3 regions of the Massilia sp. IC2-476 genome follow, and region 3 is predicted to be linked to each of the others. Evidence: predicted binding sites of a transcription regulator. Region 3 holds the regulator's gene; each other region holds the start of a gene.
The links. Region 3 encodes sigma-54, which starts transcription at its own class of promoters, with help from an activator protein. Its sites were predicted from a motif close to TGGCANGNAANCTGCTTT; they were not measured.
Positions count from the first base shown of each region.

Region 1: the regulator sigma-54 is predicted to act here: its motif matches at 4,927-4,944, upstream of hmpA (NO-inducible flavohemoprotein).
Region 2: the regulator sigma-54 is predicted to act here: its motif matches at 2,369-2,386, upstream of LK539_RS04910 (TorF family putative porin).

Region 1 covers NZ_JAJFER010000013.1:16,599-23,369, reverse strand. The annotation lists gene LK539_RS23350 (NAD-glutamate dehydrogenase domain-containing protein) at 1-444, shown strand, start outside; gene LK539_RS23345 (succinylglutamate desuccinylase) at 449-1,450, shown strand; gene LK539_RS23340 (NADH:flavin oxidoreductase/NADH oxidase) at 1,534-2,652, shown strand; gene LK539_RS23335 (head GIN domain-containing protein) at 2,785-3,654, shown strand; gene hmpA (NO-inducible flavohemoprotein) at 3,712-4,899, opposite strand; gene LK539_RS23325 (amino acid permease) at 5,129-6,592, shown strand; gene LK539_RS23320 (CatA-like O-acetyltransferase) at 6,593-6,771, shown strand, end outside.
Region 2 covers NZ_JAJFER010000002.1:19,816-26,586, reverse strand. The annotation lists gene amt (ammonium transporter) at 1-1,181, opposite strand, end outside; gene glnK (P-II family nitrogen regulator) at 1,192-1,530, opposite strand; gene LK539_RS04910 (TorF family putative porin) at 1,545-2,273, opposite strand; partial or broken gene LK539_RS04905 (accessory factor UbiK family protein) at 2,546-2,776, shown strand; gene LK539_RS04900 (adenosylcobalamin-dependent ribonucleoside-diphosphate reductase) at 2,931-5,390, shown strand; gene LK539_RS04895 (MFS transporter) at 5,473-6,756, shown strand; gene LK539_RS04890 (glycoside hydrolase family 43 protein) at 6,753-6,771, shown strand, end outside.
Region 3 covers NZ_JAJFER010000008.1:48,597-55,367, reverse strand. The annotation lists gene LK539_RS19440 (PTS sugar transporter subunit IIA) at 1-1, shown strand, start outside; gene hprK (HPr(Ser) kinase/phosphatase) at 54-989, shown strand; gene rapZ (RNase adapter RapZ) at 1,016-1,894, shown strand; gene LK539_RS19425 (enoyl-CoA hydratase/isomerase family protein) at 2,041-3,126, opposite strand; gene hpf (ribosome hibernation-promoting factor, HPF/YfiA family) at 3,268-3,621, opposite strand; gene LK539_RS19415 (RNA polymerase factor sigma-54) at 3,679-5,148, opposite strand; gene lptB (LPS export ABC transporter ATP-binding protein) at 5,151-5,936, opposite strand; gene lptA (lipopolysaccharide transport periplasmic protein LptA) at 5,933-6,484, opposite strand; gene lptC (LPS export ABC transporter periplasmic protein LptC) at 6,515-6,771, opposite strand, start outside.

The DNA.
Region 1 (6,771 bases), on a different contig from region 3:
GGCCACAGCGGCCTGCCGTCCACCTTCACCGCGGCCTGGAAGGCGGTCGAGACCATCGAGTCGCTGGCCACCTTCCTGTTCGCTGCGGTATCGGTGCAGCGTCCGGCCGGCATGAGCCTGGCCCAGTTCCTGCAGGTCGGCATGGCGCTGCGCCAGCAGGCCGGCATCGACACGCTCGAGCGCGGCCTGAAGCTGCCGGCGCAGAGCAAGTCGCAGGAACAGCTGCGCAACTACGCAATGCAGGCCCTGCGCCGCACCCAGCAGCGCCTGCTGCTGCAGGTGATCGAGCGTGCCGGCCAGGGCGGCGACCCGCTGGCAGCCGTCAAGCAGGTCACCGAAGCGCGCGGCCTGACCGGCTTCGCACAGCCGGTCGAGCTCGAGCAGGCCATGCTGGACGTCTGGGCGCTGTCGGAAGGTTCGAGCCCGGACCGTCTGGCTGCGTAAGCGGATGAGCGGCGCTGACAACGCTGCGCTGCCGGAAGCGGTGCGCGCACTGGCCGAAGCTGATTTCGGTGCAGTCGCGCAGCGCTTCGCGGAGGCTGGCTTCAAGGTCAGCCTGCCGGCTGCAGGCATCCTCACGGTGAAGGCGGATGTTGGTGATGCAGCCCGTCCCGCCGTGCTGGTGTCGGTGGGCGTGCATGGCGACGAGACCGGACCGATCGAGATGGTGGCCTGGCTGATCGAGGCCCTGTCGCGCACCCCGCGCGAATTGTCGGTGGACCTGATGCTGTGCGTCGGGAACATCGACGCGATCGCGCAGGGCAAGCGCTTCATCGATGCGGATCTGAACCGCATGTTCCGCGCAGACCGCGGCTCGCTCGCCTCTGCTTTCGAGGCGGCGCGGGCCGATGCGCTCATCGCCGCTACCTGCGCCTTCTTCGAGGGCGCCGGAGCGCAGCGCTGGCACCTCGACCTGCACACGGCGATCCGGCCTTCGCACTATCCGATGTTCGCGATCGTGCCCGAGATCATTGCCGACGCACCGCGCAAGCTGCTCATCGACTGGCTGGGGGAGGCGGCGATCGGCGCCGTCATCATGAACCCGAAGTCGGTCGGCACCTACAGCTACTACTCGTCGGAGCACCATGGCGCCGCAGGCAGCACCGTGGAGCTGGGGCGGGTCGGGACGCTGGGGCAGAACGACCTGTCGCAGTTCGCCGATGCCTCGAAGGCGCTCGACCGCCTGCTGCGCGGGCAACCGGCGGGTGTGGTCAAGGCTGCGCCGCACGTGTTCGCGACGGCAAGGCAGGTGATCAAGCTGTCCGATGCCTTCAGCATGTCGGTGGGGCGCGAGACCTGGAACTTCACGCCGATGAAGAAGGGCGAGGTGATTGCGACGGATGGCGATACCGTGTATCGCGTGGAGCATGACGAGGAGCTGGTCGTGTTTCCGAATCCGGATGTGCGGGTTGGCCTGCGTGCGGGCTTGATGGTTACGCGCATCGGCTGACGCATCGGCTGAATTAGGGCAAGCTCGCAGCACCCAAATCGTCCTGGCGCTAGACTGGGGCCTTTGCATCTCGCGGAGGCCTCATGTCCAGCATGCTTTTCTCCCCAGTCACCCTGGGTCCCCTGCAACTCCCCAATCGCATCGCCATCGCGCCGATGTGTCAATACTCCGCCGTCGACGGCCTGCCGGCCGACTGGCACATGATCCATCTGGGCGGCCTGGCCCTGTCCGGCGCCGGCCTGCTCATCATCGAAGCGACGGCCGTCACGCCAGAAGGCCGCATTTCGCCGGATGACCTGGGCCTGTGGTCCGACGCGCATCAGGAAGCCTTGACACCCATCATCGCCGCCATCCGGCGCCATTCGCCGATCAAGGTCGCCGTCCAGCTGGCCCATGCCGGCCGCAAGGCCTCGAGCGAGGTGCCGTGGGAAGGCGGCGCCAATATTCCACCTGGCCAGCCGCGCGGCTGGCAGACCGTCGCTCCTTCGAGCCTGCCCCACGCGGAAGGTGAAACCGTGCCGCTGGCGCTCGACCGCGAAGGCCTGCAGCGCATCCGCGACGGCTTCGTGCAGGCTGCCCGCCGCGCCCATGCGCTCGGCTTGGACGGCATCGAGCTGCACGGCGCCCATGGCTACCTGCTACACCAGTTCCTGTCGCCCCTCTCCAACACGCGCGAGGACGACTACGGCGGTTCGCTCGAGAACCGCATGCGCTTCCCGCTGGAGGTCTTCGACGCCGTGCGCGCCGCCGTGCCGAAAGAGATGGCGGTGGGCATGCGGATTTCGGCCACCGACTGGGTCGAAGGCGGCTGGGAGATCGAGCAGAGCGTGCGCTTCGCGCGCGAGCTGCAGGCGCGCGGCTGCGACTTCATGCACGTTTCCAGCGGCGGGTTGTCGCCGCTGCAGAAGATTCCCGTGGCTCCGGGCTACCAGGTCGAGTTCGCGCAGCGCATCAAGGCGGAGACCGGGATGCCGACCATCGGCGTGGGCCTGATCACCGAAGCGCAGCAGGCGGAAGACATCCTGCAGCAGGGCCAGGCCGACGTCATCGGACTGGCGCGCGCCATGCTGTACGACCCGCGCTGGCCATGGCATGCCGCGGCCCAGCTGGGCGACCAGGTGTTCGCGCCGCCGCAGTACTGGCGCTCGCAGCCGCGCGAATACAAGGAGCTGTTCGGTAGTACGCGCCTGGGGCAGCGCTAGCCGACGCGTCGGCGTTCGCGCCGCCCAGGCGCAGCTCAGCCGGCATTTTTTGCAGCCTGTCGCATGGAGGAGGCAGCAGGGTGGGGTGCTTGTTAGAGTGGCATCTGTCAACAACCACACAGGATTCATGCCATGCGTTCGCTCATTGCCCTTGCCACCCTCGCCGCCGTCGCCTCCCTGAGCGGTTGCGCCATCATCGTCGCCCCAAATGACGGTGACGTGCGGATGCACACGGTGTTCAGCAGCGGCGCGGTCGAAGGCAACGGCATCGCCGCGCGCGACCAGCGCCAGGTGGCGGCGCATGGCCAGCTCGACGTGAGCGGTTCGATGCTGGTCGAGGTGCGGGTCGGCCCGGCGCCTTCGCTGCTGGTCGAAGCCGACGGCAACCTGCTGCCCTATATCCGCACCGAGGAGCGCGGCAACACCCTCAAGATCTACAACGAGCGCCAGCTGCGCAGCCAGACCCCGGTGCGCATCGTCTACACCACGCCGCGCCTGAGCGACGTGAATGCCTCCGGCTCCGGCCAGGTTGTGGTGCGCGACCTGAACGGCGCGCCGCTGGAAGTGCGCAAGAGCGGTTCCGGCCAGGTCCGCCTGGCGGGCAAGGTGGATAGCCTGCTCGCGCGCGTGAGCGGCTCGGGCGTGCTCGATGCGGGTGAACTCAAGAGCGCCAGCGCCGACCTCGGGCTGTCGGGCTCGGGCCGCATGAACATCGGTGAAGTCCGTGGCGACTACCTGCGCGCCAGCGTGTCCGGTTCGGGCGTGCTGCAGGCCGGCGGCACCGTGCGTTCGCTGAACGCCCGCGTGGCCGGTTCCGGCAGCGTGGACCTGGCCGGCCTGTCGACCCAGGACGCCGACCTGGCGGCCGACGGCTCGGGCGGGATCCGCGCCACCGTCAAGCAGTCGCTGATCGCCCACGGCGGCGGCTCGGGCGGCATCCGCGTGTATGGCCACCCGGCGCAGCGCAGCGTCAGCGGCCGCAACGTGCACCTGATCGACTGACATCCGTAGGGTGGGCGGCTTTGCCGCCCACGCGGTGATACGTAAAGCGAGGGAAGCTTAGAGCAGGTTGTCCAGCAGGTCCGGACCGAACACCTCGCGGTGCAGGCGCGCCGCCGGGGCTCCTGCCGCCAGCAGGGCATTCCACTGCGCCTGCATGAAGGGCAGCGGACCGCACAGGTAGACGTCGGTCTCTCCGCGCGGCCACGAAGGCAGGCGCGCCAGGTCCATCTTCCCTTTCAACACGCCGGCTGTATCCTCTTCCTCGTAGAACGTCACCACGTTCAGGTGTGGCATGCGCGCCTTGGCATTGGCAATGTCATCCTGGTGCGCGTGGTGCGCCGCATGGCGTGCGGCGTGCGCGAAGATCACGCGGCGCCCAGGGTTCACCGCCGCGATGCGGTTCAGAGCCGCGATCATCGGCGTGATGCCGATGCCCGCCGACAGGAACACCACCGGCTCGTTCGATTCGGTATCGGGCAGGAAGTCGCCGAACGGGTGGGTCACCTGCAGCAGGTCGCCCACATTCACGTTCTGGTGCAGCCAGGTCGACACTTCGCCCGCGGGATGTGCGCCCCCATCCTCGCGCTTGACCGAGATGCGCAGGCTGTCCTTGCCGTTGGCGTCCGACAGGCTGTACTGGCGCAGCTGGCGGTGGCCGTCGGCGAAGTCGACCGCCACGCTTACATACTGGCCCGGCTTGAACGGGGGCAGGGCGGCGCCGTCCGCCGGAATGAGCCGGATCGAGATCACGTTCTCGCTTTCGCGCTTTACTTCCGTCACGCGCATGGCCCGGGTCTCGCCCGGCTGCACACCGGCTTCCTCGTACATCTTCGCTTCCGCATCGATCAGCAGGCGCGCGAGCGACGTATAGGCCTCTTCCCAGGCCTTCAGAAGCGGCTCGGTGGCGGCGTCGCCCAGCACCGACTTGATTGCGCCGAGCAGGTGATGGCCAACGATCGGGTAGTGGTCGGCGCGGATGCCCACCGACGCGTGCTTGTGCACGATGCGGCTTACCACCGGCCCTAAAGCCGCGGCGTTGCCGATGTTGGCCGCGTAGGCAAACACCGCCGAGGCCAGCGACTGCTGCTGCACGCCGCTGGTCTGGTTACCCATGTTGAACAGGTTCTTCAGCCCGGGATGGGCGTCGAACATGCTGCGGTAGAAGGTGGTGGTGATGGCCAGGCCGTGCTCGCGCAGGACCGGGACGGAGGCGTCGATGTAGGGACGTGAAGCGTTCGAGATCATGATGGGTTTCCTTATTGATGCATTAGATATGCATGTTTAAAGCCAAAAAATGGTCCGGACTGGATCGTTGTTACCGTACGGACGCGACCATTCTAGCAAAAGATGCTGAGCAAATGCATCTTTTGGAAAACTATTTTCTTGGAATATTTCAACTGCCCCTATAATCGCAGGTTTTGACCGGCGGCCGATTGCGGGCCGTCGAAGACGCCGCCAATTCAAAGGACATGCCGTGAATCTGACCCTGGGCCAAAAGCTGATCCGCACCAAAACAGCTGAACGTCACCACGATGACGTGGACAGCGGCGGGGGCCTGCAACGTTCGCTCGGCCTGTTCCCGCTGACCATGATCGGGGTCGGCGCCACCATCGGCACCGGCATCTTCTTCACCATGGTCGAAGCCGTGCCCAAGGCCGGTCCGGCCGTGATCCTCTCCTTTTTGCTCGCCGCCCTCACCGCCGGCTTGACCGCGCTGTGCTACGCCGAGCTGGCCGGGCGCGTGCCGGCCGCCGGTTCCTCGTATTCCTTTGCCTACGCAACCGTCGGCGAGTTCGCCGCCTTCATCGTGGCGGCCTGCCTGCTGCTCGAATACGGCCTGGCGGGAAGCGCGGTGGCGATCGGCTGGTCGGATTACCTGAACAACTTCCTGATGAACGCCTTCGGCTGGGAGATCCCGGCCCACCTGCGTTCGCCGATGTTCGTATCGGACCACCATAATGTCCACTTCACCCCAGGTAACTTCAACCTGCCGCCGGTGATCCTGATCGCGATGTGCTGCTTCCTCCTCATCCGCGGCACCAAAGAATCGGCCACCACCAACGCCATCATGGTGCTGGTCAAGCTGGCGATCCTGATCTTCTTCGCCGTGATCGCGCTGACCGGCTTCGATGCCAACAACTTCACGCCCTTCTTCAACCCGGACGCCGACAGCGGCTACGTGGGCATGGCCGGCGTCACCGCCGCCGCCGGCACCGTGTTCTTCTCCTTTATTGGCCTGGACACCATCGCCACCGCCGGCGAAGAGACCAACAACCCGCGCCGCAACGTCCCGATCGGCATCCTGGCCGCGCTCCTGATCGTGACCGTCTTCTACCTGCTGGTGGCGATTGCCGCGATGGGCGCCCAGCCCTCGCACATGTTCGCGGGCCAGCAGGCCGGCCTGTCGGTGATCCTGCAGAACGTGACCGGCCAGGCATGGCCGGCGCTGGTGCTGTCGGCCGGCGCCGTCGTGTCGGTGTTCTCGGTGACCCTGGTGACGATCTACGGCCAGACCCGCATCCTGTACGCCATCAGCCGCGACGGCCTGATCCCGAAGACCTTCCAGAAGGTGAGCAAGCGCACCCAGGCTCCGGTCAGCAATACCCTGATCGTCTGCGCCGTGGTCGCCCTCGTGGCCGGCCTGGTCGACGCCACCTTCCTGTGGGACATGGTGAGCATGGGCACCCTGACCGCCTTCATCGTCGTCTCGATCGCGGTGCCGGTGATCCGCGCCAAGCAGGGCCGCGGCGAGCCGGGCGCCTTCCGCGTGCCCTTCGGCCCCTACGTCATCCCGGGCCTGTCGGTGCTGGCCTGCCTGTACATCATGAAAGACCTGTCGCCGGCCACCTTCCGCGTGTTCTTCATCTGGATGGCCGTGGCGGTTGCCACCTACTTCCTGTACAGCGTGCGCCACAGCCGCCTGAACAAGGCACAGTAAATGGAGAGCTTCGAACGGCGGCGCGACCGCTTTGCGCTGTTCGATGCGATGGACAGCGCGGCGGTCAACATCTGCTTTCCACTGGAGCTGCCGGACTTCCGGCCCTGGTGCAAAGCGCAGGGCCTGGCGCCCTTCCACGTGCTGCTGTATGCCGTGCTGCGTTCGGTGCTGAAGGTCGA
Region 2 (6,771 bases), on a different contig from region 3:
CAGATGCCCTGCCCGCCCAGCTGCGGCGCGGCGAACACGCCGGTGAGCAGCGCGCCCAGGATGCCGCCCACGCCGTGCACGCCGAACACGTCGAGCGAGTCGTCGGCGCCCAGCAGGCGCTTCAGGCCGGTCACGCCCCACAGGCAGATGATACCGGCCAGCAGGCCCATGACCAGGGCGCCCATCGGACCGACGAAGCCGCAGCCCGGGGTGATCGCCACCAGGCCCGACACCGCGCCCGAGACCGCGCCCAGCAGCGAGGGCTTGCGCTTGAAGATCCACTCGCCGAACATCCACGACACGGCGGCCGCGGCGGTCGCCAGCAGGGTGTTGATGAAGGCCAGCGCCGCGATGTCGCCCGCTTCCAGCGCCGAACCGGCATTGAAGCCGAACCAGCCCACCCACAGCAGCGAGGCGCCGATCATGGTCATGGTGAGCGAGTGCGGCGCCATCGATTCGCGACCCAGGCCGATGCGCTTGCCGATGACATAGGCGCCGACCAGGCCGGCCACCGCGGCGTTGATGTGCACCACGGTGCCGCCCGCGAAGTCGAGCGCGCCCTTCTGCCACAGGAAGCCGGCATTGCCGGTGACGGTGGCCAGGGTCGAGGCGTCGGTGATCGCATCCGGACCGGCCCAGAACCAGACCATGTGGGCCACCGGCAGATAGCCGAAGGTGAACCACAGCACCATGAACAGCAGCACCGCTGCGAAGCGCACGCGCTCGGCAAAGGCGCCGACGATCAGGCCGCAGGTGATGGCGGCAAAGGTGCCCTGGAAGGCCACGAAGATGAACTCGGGGATCATGGTCTCCTTGCTGAAGGTAGCGGCCTGGCTGAACGTGCCGGCCGCGGCATCGTAGATGCCGTTCAGGAAGACGCGGTCGAAGCCGCCGATGAAGGCGTTACCCTGGGTGAAGGCCAGCGAGTAGCCGTACAGGCACCACAGGACGATGATCAGGGAAAAGACCATGAAGACCTGCATCAGCACCGACAGCATGTTCTTGGCGCGCACCAGGCCGCCGTAGAACAGGGCCAGGCCGGGGATCGACATCATGATGACCAGCAAGGTGGCGACGAACATCCAGGCGGTGTCGCCCTTGTTGATCGTGGGCGCGGCCAGGGCCGGCAGCGCCAGGCCGGCGGCCATTGCACCGGCGAGGAGTTTGGTGGTGAGTTTCATCGGGTTTCCCTTACAGTGCTTCGTTGCCGGTCTCGCCGGTACGGATACGGATGACCTGGTTGAGGTCGGCCACGAAAATCTTGCCGTCACCGATCTTGCCGGTGCGGGCGGCGCCCGAGATGGCGTCGATGACCTGGTCGACCACGGCGTCGTCGACGGCGGCCTCGATCTTGATCTTCGGCAGGAAATCGACCACGTATTCCGCGCCGCGGTACAGCTCGGTGTGGCCCTTCTGGCGGCCGAAGCCCTTCACTTCGGTCACGGTCATGCCCTGGACGTTGATCTCCGACAGCGCTTCACGCACTTCGTCCAGCTTGAAGGGTTTGATGATGGCGGTAATCATTTTCATGGTCTTGCCTCGTTTCAGAAAGTTTTGGACAGGGTCAGGATGGCGCCCGACTTGCCGAGGTTCTTGCCCTGCGGACTGAGGTAGGCGTCGGTGTTGGCCTTGATCCAGGCCAGCGACAGGGTCGCCACGCCCAAGTCCTTGGTCACGCCGACCTTGTAGTCGGAATAGGAGTACTGGCTGTTGTGGGCGACCTTCTGGTGGCCGGCATGCAGGTTCAGGATGAAGCCGCTGCCGACATCGACGTCGGCGCCCACGTCGAGGTAGCCGCTGCCCTTGCTGTCGGCGGTGCCGAACAGGTTGGTGGTCGAGTGCGAGTACTTGACATAGGCCGGGCCGAAACCGAGCCGCGCATACAGTTCGAAGGTATTGGCACGCGGGTTCAGGCCATTGTCCGGATACCAGTAATACAGGCCGCCGACGTCATAGGTGACGGATTCGCCCAGGTTGCCGCGCTTGCCGCCGTAGATGTCCCATTCGATGTTGCCGTCGCCGCCGAGGTCCTTCGTCCATTTGATGGTGGACAGCCAGGTGCCCACGTACAGGCCGGTCGGGCCATGCACGTAGTCGGCGCCGCCCTGCAGCGCCGGATCAAACCGGGTTTGCGACAGGCCGCGGTAACGGTAGTCGCTGGTGATGGCGGCGTTGTAGCTGACTTGATGCTCAGGAGCAGCTTCCTGCGCAAATGCTGGCACGTTCGACAGCGCGAAGACGACCCAGATTGCTGCACTTGTGTTGCACTTCATGACATTCCCCTTATATTCAACAGTTGGCGCACGGCTGAACCGTGTCTTGGGCTGTTGCGGTTTACAATCCTGTTTGCTACACGCCTGACAACTCTTTAGCAGGATGCGTGCCAGCCTAAAAAGCGCGATCGGGGTGCTTGTTTTCTCGGCCATCTGCCCCATTTGTGATTCGAACAACCAGGAAAACCCGTGCGCCCTGCGTTTGCGGCGGCGCCGCGCACCAAAGCGGATGGCAGCGCACCGTGGTGGTGCAACGCTCCGACAGATAGGAAATGGACATGAACAACTTCTTCAACGACATCCAGGGCAAGATCAACCAGGCGCTGGAGAGCACCCCGGCCAAGGACATCGAGCGCAACGTCAAGGCCATGATGACCCAGGGCTTCTCGAAGCTCGACCTCGTCACCCGCGAAGAGTTCGACATCCAGGCCCAGGTGCTGGCCAAGACCCGCGCCAAGCTCGAGGCGCTGGAACTGCGCGTGGTGGAGCTGGAATCGCGCCTGGCGACCCAAGGCACGTCCAGCCCATCCGCCGCATCCGGCCTGGCCGCCGCCAGCGCCGCGGCGGCGTCCAACGAGCCGCTTCCGGGCGCCACCGACCCGTCCGCGCCGCACGTCATCCTCGACAAGCCATGAACTTCAGGTGGCATTCATGCACATGAATGCACCCGATACGCCGCCCGGCGCCTTGGCGCCGCAGGAGGTCTCGCTCGACGTCCTGCGCGAAAAATACGCCAAGGGCGAAGAACGCAGCATCGGCGACGTCCGCCGGCGCGTGGCGCGCGCCCTCGCCGCGCTTGAACCCGAGGAGCGGCGCGCCGAACTGGAAGCACGCTTCCTCTGGGCCCAGGAACAGGGCTTCGTACCGGCCGGGCGCATCAATTCGGCCGCCGGCCTCGGCCTGCAGGCCACCCTCATCAACTGCTTCGTCCAGCCGGTCGGCGATTCCATCTCCGGCGCCGAGGACGGCCTGCCGGGCATCTATACCGCCCTGGCGGAGGCCGCCGAGACCATGCGCCGCGGCGGCGGCGTCGGCTACGACTTCAGCGCCATCCGCCCGATGGGCAGCAAGGTGCACGGTACCCGCTCGCGCGCTTCCGGCCCGGTCTCCTATATGGAAGTGTTCGACGCCTCCTGCCGCACGGTGGAATCGGCCGGCGCCCGGCGCGGCGCCCAGATGGGCGTGCTGCGCATCGACCACCCCGACATCGAACGCTTCATCGCCGCCAAGGACGCGGGCGGGCTCACCAACTTCAACATCTCGGTCGGCGTGACCGACGACTTCATGCGTGCGGTCGAGGCGGACGCCATGTTCGAGCTGGTGCACCGCGCCGAACCGGGCGATGAAGAAAGCGGCGCCCGGCTGCGCGAAGACGGCCGCTGGGTCTACCGCCAGGTCTCCGCGCGCGCACTGTGGGACAAGATCATCGCCTCGACCTACGATCATGCCGAGCCGGGCGTGCTGTTCGTGGACCGCATGAATGCCGAGAACAACCTGTGGTACGCGGAAGAGCTGCGCGCCACCAATCCCTGCGGCGAGCAGCCGCTGCCCGCCTACGGCTGCTGCGACCTGGGCTCGGTCAACCTGACCGCCTTCGTCGACGATCCTTTCGGCGCCAGTCCCTCCTTCGACTTCGAGCGCATGTGCGAAGTCGCCGCCGTCGGCGTGCGCATGCTCGACCTGGTGCTCGATGCCACCGAATGGCCGCTGCCGCAGCAGGCAGCCGAGTCGCAGGCCAAGCGCCGCATCGGCCTGGGTTTCCTGGGCCTGGGCAGCGCCCTCGTCATGCTGGGGCTGCGCTACGATTCGAACGAAGGCCGCGCCATGGCGGCGCGCATCGCCGAGACCCTGCGCGACGCGGCCTACGCCACCTCGGTCGAGCTGGCGCGTGAAAAGGGCGCGTTCCCGCTGTTCGATGCGGACCAGTACCTGCAGGGCCAGTTCGTGGCACGCCTGCCGGACTGGCTGCGCGACGCGGTGCGCATGTACGGCATCCGCAATTCGCACCTGCTGTCGATCGCGCCCACCGGCACCATCTCGCTCGCCTTTGCCGACAATGCTTCGAACGGCATCGAGCCGCCCTATTCCTGGACCTACCAGCGCAGGAAGCGCATGCCGGACGGCAGCTGGCGCAGCTACGAGGTCGAGGACCACGCCTGGCGCCTGTATCGCCAGATGGGCCACGACACGGGCGCGCTGCCGCCGGCCTTTGTGACCGCCCTCGAGATGCGTGCGCTTGACCACCTGCGCATGGTGCAGGCGGTGCAGCCCTTCATCGACACCGCGATTTCGAAGACGGTCAACGTGCCCGCGGATTACCCCTTCGACGACTTCCGCGAGCTGTACAGCCAGGCCTGGCATGCGGGCCTGAAGGGCCTGGCGACCTATCGCCCGAACACGGTGCTGGGCAGCGTGCTGTCGACGGCGCCGCAAGGATCTCCCGCCGCCGTGCCTGACGACGACCCGCTGCGCAAGCGCTTCGAGCGCCGCCCGCTGGGCGAACTGGAATCGGTGACCTCGAAAATCGAATACTCGACCCAGGAAGGCCGCAAGACCGCCTACCTGACGGTGAGCTTCATCCGCGCCGACGGCGTCCATGAGGGGAAACCCGTGACGGTCGAGCGTCCCTTCGAGTTCTTCATGCCCTCGAACCAGCGCACCGATGGGCAGCAATGGATCACGGCCTCGATGCGCCTCTTGTCGATGGTGGCGCGCGCCGGCGGGCCGATCGCGCGGGCGCTGGCCGACATGCGCGACGTGGTCTGGGAAAAAGGTCCGGTACGCTGCGGCATGCTGACCCGCGAAGACGGCACCCAGGTACCGGTCTACCATGACTCGGAAGTGGCGGCGATCGCCTTCATGCTGCAGCGCGTGCTGATCCGGCGCGGCTTCCTCGACGCCTTTGGCAACCAGGTGCCGGTGCCGGAACTGGCACGCAGCTTTGCTGCCCGCTGCGAAGGATTCACGCCGGAAGCCGAACCGCAGCCGCCCACCACGTCCGGCGCCCTGCCTCCCACCAGCGGCGCCAAGTGCCCGGAATGCGGCGCCCGGGCATTGCGCAAGGTCGACGGCTGCACCCGTTGCGGCGAGTGCCACTACGTCGGCGAGTGCGGCTGACGGATCTCCCGAAAGTTTGCGCGAACATATTGCCGAGATAGTGTGATATCGTTGGCAGCCATTCAACAATGGTTGCGCAAACATGCTCACTTCCTTCCGCAAGATCAAAGGCCTGCGCTGGTGGATGATCGCGCTCGTGATGCTGGGCGCGGTCATCAACTACCTTACCCGCAGCACCCTGGCCGTGGCCGCGCCCACCCTGCTGAAGGAACTCGAGATCAGCACCGCCGAGTACTCCTACATCACGGCGGCCTTCCAGGGTGCGATCATGCTGCAGCCCTTGTGCGGCTACGTGCTGGACGTGCTCGGACTGAAATTCGGCTTCGCGATGTTTGCGGCCGCATGGTCGGTGATCTGCATGCTGCATGGTTTTGCCACCAACTGGCAGACCCTGGCGGTGCTGCGCGGCCTGCTGGGCCTCGCAGAAGGCTCGGCCAATCCGGCCGGGATGAAGGCGGTGTCCGAATGGTTCCCTGCGAAAGAGCGCGGCATGGCCGGCGGCATCTACAACATCGGCGCCTCGTTCGGCTCGATGCTGGCGCCGCCCTTGGTGGTATGGGCGATCCTGCACTACAACTGGCAGTCCGCCTTCGTGATCACCGGCGCGCTCGGCCTGGTGTGGGTGGCGATCTGGCTGCTGCTGTACGATGCGCCGGCGCGCCACCGCCGCTTATCAAAAAGCGAGGCGGAGCATATCGCGGCCGGCCAGGAGCGCCACCTCGAGGGCGACGGCAAACGCCCTTCCGTGCCCAGCATCCTCAGGCAGCGCAACTTCTGGGGCATCGCCCTGCCGCGTTTTCTCGCCGACCCGGCCTGGGGCACGCTGGCCTTCTGGGTGCCCCTGTACCTGACCACGGTGCGCGGCTTCGACCTGAAGCAGATCGCCATGTTCGCCTGGCTGCCCTTCCTCGCGGCGGACCTGGGCTGCCTGTTCGGTCCCGCCGTGGTGCTGTGGCTGCAAAAGCGCGGCGTGCGCCTGGTGAATGCCCGCCGCGGCGCCTTCACGCTGGGCGCCGTCATGATGATGGGCGTGGCTTTCGTCGGCTTCGTGGACAACGCCTATGCCGCGATCGCCCTGCTCAGCCTTGCCGGCTTCGCCCACCAGACCCTGTCGGTCACCGTGATCACCATGTCTTCCGACCTGTTCCGCCGCAGCGAAGTGGCGACCGTCGCCGGCATGTGCGGCACCCTCGGCAACCTGGGCCTGCTGCTGTTCTCGCTGCTGATCGGCGGCCTGATGAGCAGCGTGGGCTACACGCCTTTCTTCGTCAGCCTGGCCGTACTCGACCTGGTGGCCGCCGTGCTGCTGTGGTCCATCGTGCGCGAACCGCTGCGCACTCCCACTCCCGCTACCGAACCAGCATGATCCAGAACCCGATAC
Region 3 (6,771 bases):
ATTTGTATTAGACTGTCCGTGCGGCAATTGGCCGCGCATTCGACACCATGCCCATGCTGCAAAGCCCGCTGACCATCCAGCGCCTGTACGACGACAACCGCGACAGCCTCCAGCTGGGCTGGTTCGCGGGTTTCCCTGGCGGCGAGCGGCAGATCGCTGGCGATGCGGCCTCGGCCGCCGACCAGGTCGGCCACCTGAACCTGATCCACCCTGGCCGGATCCAGGTCTTCGGGCACCAGGAACTGAACTACTACCACCGCCTCAAGTCCAGCTCGCGCACCCACGTGATTGGCGAACTGGTCGGCGGCGGTCCACCGGCCCTGATCATCGCGCAAGGGCTGGAAACGCCCCCGGACATCCTGGCCATCTGCGACGAGCAGAACATCCCCCTGTTCTCGACTCCGCTGCCGGCGGCGCAGGTGATCGACTTCCTGCGCGTCTACCTGTCCAAGAAGCTGGCGCAGCGCGTCATCATGCACGGCGTGTTCATGGACGTGCTGGGCGTGGGCGTGCTGATCACCGGCGACTCGGGCCTGGGCAAGAGCGAGCTGGGCCTGGAACTGATCTCGCGTTCGCACGGCCTGGTGGCCGACGACGCGGTGGAATTCTCGCGCATCGCCCCGAACATGATCGAAGGCCGCTGCCCGCCGCTGCTGCAGAACCTGCTGGAAGTACGCGGCCTGGGCCTCTTGGACATCAAGGCGATTTTTGGGGAGACCGCGGTGCGCCGCAAGATGCGCCTCAAGCTCATCGTCCACCTGGTCAAGCGCGGTGCACTGGACGAAGAGGTCGAGCGCCTGCCCTTCCACTTCCCGACCGAGGACGTGCTGGGCCTGCCGATCCGCAAGGTGGTGATTCCCGTCGCGGCCGGCCGCAACATCGCGGTGCTGCTCGAGGCCGCCGTGCGCAACACCATCCTGCAGCTGCGCGGCATCGACACGCTGCAGGAATTCATGGAGCGCCAACGCCAGGCGATGAGCGGCGACTGACACCCAGTTAGGGTATCATCGCCCCTATGCACATCGTCCTCATTACCGGTATTTCCGGCTCGGGCAAATCGGTTGCCCTGAACGTCCTGGAAGACGCAGGCTACTACTGCGTCGACAACCTGCCGCCGGCCCTGCTGCCGGCCCTGGTCTATGCGGTCAGCGAAAAAGGCACGGAAAAGATCGCCGTCGCGGTCGATGCGCGCAGTGCCGAGTCGCTGGTCGAACTCCCGGTAAGCGTGCGCCACCTGAAGGAAGAGGGCCACAACGTCAAGGTGATGTTCCTGACCTCGAGCACGCACTCGCTGGTCGCACGCTTCTCGGAAACCCGGCGCAGCCACCCGCTGTCGCACGAACTGCGTCCCGGCGAAAATCCCGCGTCGCGCCGTACCCTGATCGAATGCATCGCCGAGGAACGCGAGCGCCTGTCGGCGATCGAAAACCTGGGCCACGTGATCGACACCTCGGAACTGTCGGCCAACAAGCTGCGCGCCTGGATCAAGGAGCTGGCCGACATCGAGCACGCCCCGCTGACCCTGTTCTTCGAATCCTTCGCCTTCAAGGTCGGCGTGCCGCTCGACGCCGACTTCGTGTTCGACGTGCGCGCCATCCCGAACCCCTACTACGACCTGGCGCTGCGCCCGCTGACCGGCAAGGACGCCCCCGTGATCGCCTTCCTCGACGCCCAGCCGAGCGCCGCCGAGATGCTGGAAGATATCCGCGCCTTCGTGGAAAAGTGGCTGCCCTCGTTCAAGACCGATAACCGCTCCTACCTGACGGTGGCGGTGGGCTGCACCGGCGGGCAGCACCGCTCGGTGTACATGGCGGAGCGGCTGGGCGCCTACTTCGGGCAGACGGAGCGGGTAATCATTCGCCATCGCGAGCAGCCGAAGCACGCGGCGGTTTGATTTAATCGTTAACCGAAAACCGTCGTTCCGGCGAAGGCCGGAACCCAAGTTTGCATGCGTACCTTCGGCTCTTCGTGGATAGGCTAACGCTGCGCAACGGAATTGGATCCCGGCCTGCGCCGGGATGACGGTTTTGAGGCCGGTGGTCAGGACAGATGGCGCAGCGGGTGCGCGTATTCTGGCCACACCGGCTCGAAGAACCTTGCCACCATCTCCGGCGTCACTTCCTCCAGCGTCGCCGGATTCCACTTCGGCTGGTTGTCCTTGTCGATCACCAGCGCCCGCACGCCCTCCAGCACCTCGCCATGCTCGAAATTGCGGCGCACCAGGTTGCGTTCCATGCGCAGGCAGTCCGCGACGTCGAGCGATGCCCCGCGTTGCAGGAGTTCGCGCGTCACGCACATCATCAGGGGCGAACGCTGGCGCATCGCCTTGAGCGCCTTCTGCGCGAACAGGTTCTCGTCACGCGCCAGCGATTCCATGATTGCGCCCACCGAGGCCGCGCCGAAATGCGCATCGATCACGCCGCGCTGCGCCTGCAGTTCGCTCGCGCCCTGCTGCCCTGCGAACTGCGCCGCGAAGGCGTGGATCGCCGCCGGCAGTTCGGCGCCCGGCGTGGTCTCGATCAGCGCCTGAAGACCAACCAGCTCGACGCCCGGCACGAACACGTCCGCCAGCCCCACGTAGAGCGCATCGGCCGCGCCGATGGTGAGGCCGGTCAGGCCCAGGTACTGACCCAGCTGGCCCGGCGCATGCGACAGGAAATGGCTGCCGCCCACGTCCGGGAACAGGCCGATGTTCACCTCGGGCATGGCCATCTTGGTGCGCTCGGTCACGATGCGCAGGCCGCAATCGGGGCCGCCTTGGGCTATGCCCATGCCGCCGCCCATCACCACGCCGTCCATCAGCGCAATATAGGGCTTCGGATAGAAGTGGATCAGGTGGTTCAGTGCGTATTCTTCGGTGAAGAAGTCTTCCAGCAGCGCGCTGCCGCCGGTCGGGCCGACGTGGCCCATCTCGTGGAAGAAGCGGATGTCGCCGCCCGCGCACAGGGCCTTCTCGCTGGTGCTGGTGATGACCACCGCGTCGATGCCCGCGTCGTCCTTCCACTGCAGCAGGATCGCGGTCAAGGCACGGACCATGTCGAGCGACAGGGAATTCAGGGCTTTCGGTCGGTCGAGCGTAATGACGCCGGTGCGATTGGCGACGCGGGTCAGGACGGTGTCGGTCATGATCGTGTTCTGTGGTCGAAAAGACATGCATTCTACAGAACTACCGTGTAAAACCGGAAGCCTCGAAAAGTAACAGCTTCGTACAAATGCAAAAAGGGCGTCCCCTCAGACGCCCTTGCTGTGTTTGCGGTCGCCCGTTGATTACGCGGCGGCGGCTTCTCCGTTGTCCGGAAGGCGCTTGTGCGCCACGTGGTTATGGTCTTGCAGCATGGATTTGTGTTTCAGAACCTGCCTGTCCAGTCTGTCCATCAGGGTGTCGATGGCCGCGTAGAGATCCTGTGCAGCGCTTGCGACGTGGAGGATCTTGCCCGATACCTGGAGGTTGATCTCGGCTTTCTGCCGTTTTTCTTTTTCAGTGAGGTTATCGATGGCGAGGAACACGTGGGTGTCGATCACGTGGTCGAAATGGCGGGTGATGCGCTCGAGCTTATTCTGAACGTATTCACGGATGGCGGGGGTGACTTCGAGGTGGTGGCCGCTGATGGTGAGGTTCATACACACTCCTTGGGAAGGTGCCCTGCCCGCCCCACAAGGTTGAAGTGGGCAGATGCTTTACAGGGATTTGCGGAGGCTGACGGGCGGAATCTTGAGCGCTTCACGGTACTTGGCGACCGTGCGGCGGGCAATGACCATACCTTGTTCCCCGAGCATCTCCGCGATCTTGCTGTCGGATAGAGGATTCCTAGGGTCTTCTGCTCCTGTCAATTGCGCGATGAGCGCGCGGATCGCCGTCGAGGAGGCTTCTCCCCCCGCTTCGGTGGCGACATGGCTTCCGAAGAAGTACTTCAGCTCAAACATGCCGTGCGGGGTCAGCATGTATTTCTGCGTGGTTACACGAGAGATGGTGCTCTCGTGTAGGCCTAGTGTATCAGCTATCTCACGCAAAACAAGAGGGCGCATGGCAACCGCGCCGTGGCTGAAAAAGTTGCGCTGGCGCTCCACAATTGCCTCTGCGACACGCAGGATCGTGTCGAAGCGCTGGCGCATATTCTTGATCAGCCACTTGGCTTCCTGCAGCTGCGCGCCCATCTGGCTTTCGCTCCTGCCCTGCTTGAGCAGGTTGGCGTACAGCGTGTTCACGCGCAGCTTGGGCATCACGTCGGGATTGAGCGCCACCGCCCAGCCGCTCTTGGCGCGGCGCACGATCACGTCCGGCACCACGTAGTCCGAGGTGTTCGATGCGAAGGCCGCACCCGGGTGCGGATTGCAGCGGCGCACCACGGCCTGCACTTCGCGCAGGTCTTCGTCGTCGCAGTCGAGCGCCTTTTTCAGCTTGCTGTATTCGCGCTGCGCGAACCAGCTCAGGTAACCCTCGACGATCTGCAGGGCCAGGCGCCGCGTCACCAGCGGCACGCCCGCCATGCGGCGGATCTGCAGCGCCAGGCATTCGGCCGCGCTGCGCGCGCCGACGCCGATCGGGTCGAGGCTCTGCACCAGCGCCAGCGCGCAGCGCAGTTCGTCCATCTCGATGTCCAGCTCGCCCGGCAGGCGCGCGTGGATCTCGTCGAGCGGCTCTTCCAGGTAGCCGTTGTCGTCGAGGGCGTCGATCACCAGCTCGGCCAGGGCCCGGTCGCGCGCGCTGCAGCCGGTCAGGCGGATCTGTTCGGCCAGGTGTTCGCGCAGCGTGATGCCGTCGGCTTCCAGTTGCGGGCGGCCGTCCTCGTCGTCGCCGCTGCGTGCGCCGCCGCCTTCACCGCCCCAGTCGGCGTCGGCCTCGCCGCCCCCACTGTCGGCGCCGTCCTCCATGCTCTCGCCTTCCGGCTTCGCGCCCTCCTGCGCTTCCTGTCCCGGGGCGGGCGCCTCGCCGTTCGCCGGCGCGTTGTTGATGGCGCCGTCGGCCAGCAGCCGCACCGAGCGGTCGAGCGGGTCGTCGAGCCGCTCCAGCAGCGGATTGTCGTGCAGGATCTGCTCGATCTCCTGGTGCAGTTCGAGCGTGGACAGCTGCAGCAGGCGGATCGACTGCTGCAGTTGCGGCGTCAGCGCCAGGTGCTGCGAAGTGCGTAGCTGGAGACTCTGCTTCATCGTTACATTCTGAAGTGCTCGCCCAGATACACGCGGCGCACCGATTCGTTGGCGATGATGTCGTCGGGGCGGCCGGATGCCAGCACGGCGCCCTGGTTGATGATGTAGGCGCGGTCGCAGATGCCGAGGGTCTCGCGCACGTTGTGGTCGGTGATCAGGACGCCGATGTTGCGCTCTTTCAGGAAGCGCACGATGCGCTGGATCTCGATCACCGCGATCGGGTCCACGCCGGCGAAGGGTTCGTCGAGCAGCACGAAGCGCGGATTGGTCGCCAGTGCGCGCGCGATCTCCACGCGGCGCCGCTCGCCGCCCGACAGCGACAGCGCCGGGTTCTCGCGCAGCTTCTCGATCTGCAGTTCGGCTAGCAGGGTGTCGAGGCGCTCGTTGATCTGGTCCTTCGAGAGCGGCTTGCCGTCCACGCGCTGCAGTTCCAGCACGGCGCGGATGTTCTCTTCCACCGTCAGCCGGCGGAACACCGAGGCTTCCTGCGGCAGGTAGGACAGGCCCAGCACCGCGCGCCGGTGGATCGGCAGGTTCGAGATGTCGGTGCCGTTGATGTCGATGGTGCCGGCGTCCGACGGCACCAGGCCGACGATCATGTAGAAGGAGGTGGTCTTGCCGGCGCCGTTGGGACCCAGCAGGCCGACCACTTCGCCGCAGTCCACCTGCAGCGACACGTCGCGCACCACCAGGCGCTTGCCGTAGCTCTTCTGCAGGCCCTTGACCACCAGGGTGCTGCAGGTATCAAGCGCCGTGGCCGGCGTGCCTGCCGTCATGGTGGCCGTCATTGCTTGGCGCCTTCGCTGGTGGTGCGCTTGGGCGCCAGGATCAGGGTGCCGCGGCCGCCGCCGACCTTGCTGGCGCCGCTGGCGTCGTTGCGCACGGTCGCCACTTCGCGCCGGTTGTCGTAGGAGATGAAGGGCCCCTGGATTTCATTGGTCATGCGGCCGTTCTCCAGCTCGCGCACTTCGGCGTTGGAGAACAGCTTCACCAGCTCGGCGCGCTCGTCGTACTCGATGCGCTGGGCCTGGCCCTCGACCCACAGGTCGGGACCGCCATCGCGCTTCTGGCGGAAGGTCGCAATCTTGCCGTTGTTGGCGGTGAGGGTCACGCTCATGTAGCCTTCCGGCGTTTCCTTGACCAGGGCGCGGTCGGACTTCAGCACCAGCGTGCCGCGCGTGAGCACGACGTTGCCGGTCAGGATGCGGGTCTGGGTGACCTCGTCGACATCGAGAGTGTCGAAGTTGATCACGGCCTGCTTGAGCGAATCGGCACGCTCGGCCGAGGCGCCGAAGGCGATCAGGCTGAGAAGTGCGGCTGCGATAATTTTTTTCATATTGCTTGTCCTGGGTTGGCGGCGCCGTGCTTATTGGCGCGCACGTGGCGGATAGACGATCTGGCCGCGGCTGGCGAGGTGCAGCTTCTGGGTCGCGTTGTTGGCGACCATGCCGGTGCCGACCACGGTGGAGGCGCCCAGCTGCATGTCGACCGGCTTCGCGGTCTTGAGGATTTCCTCGTCGGGCAGCACGGTCAGGGCCTCGGTGCGCACACGCAGTGCTTCGCTGGTCGGTGTGGCCGGACGCTGGATGTCGACCTTGCCGAGCAGTTCGACGCGGTGCTCGC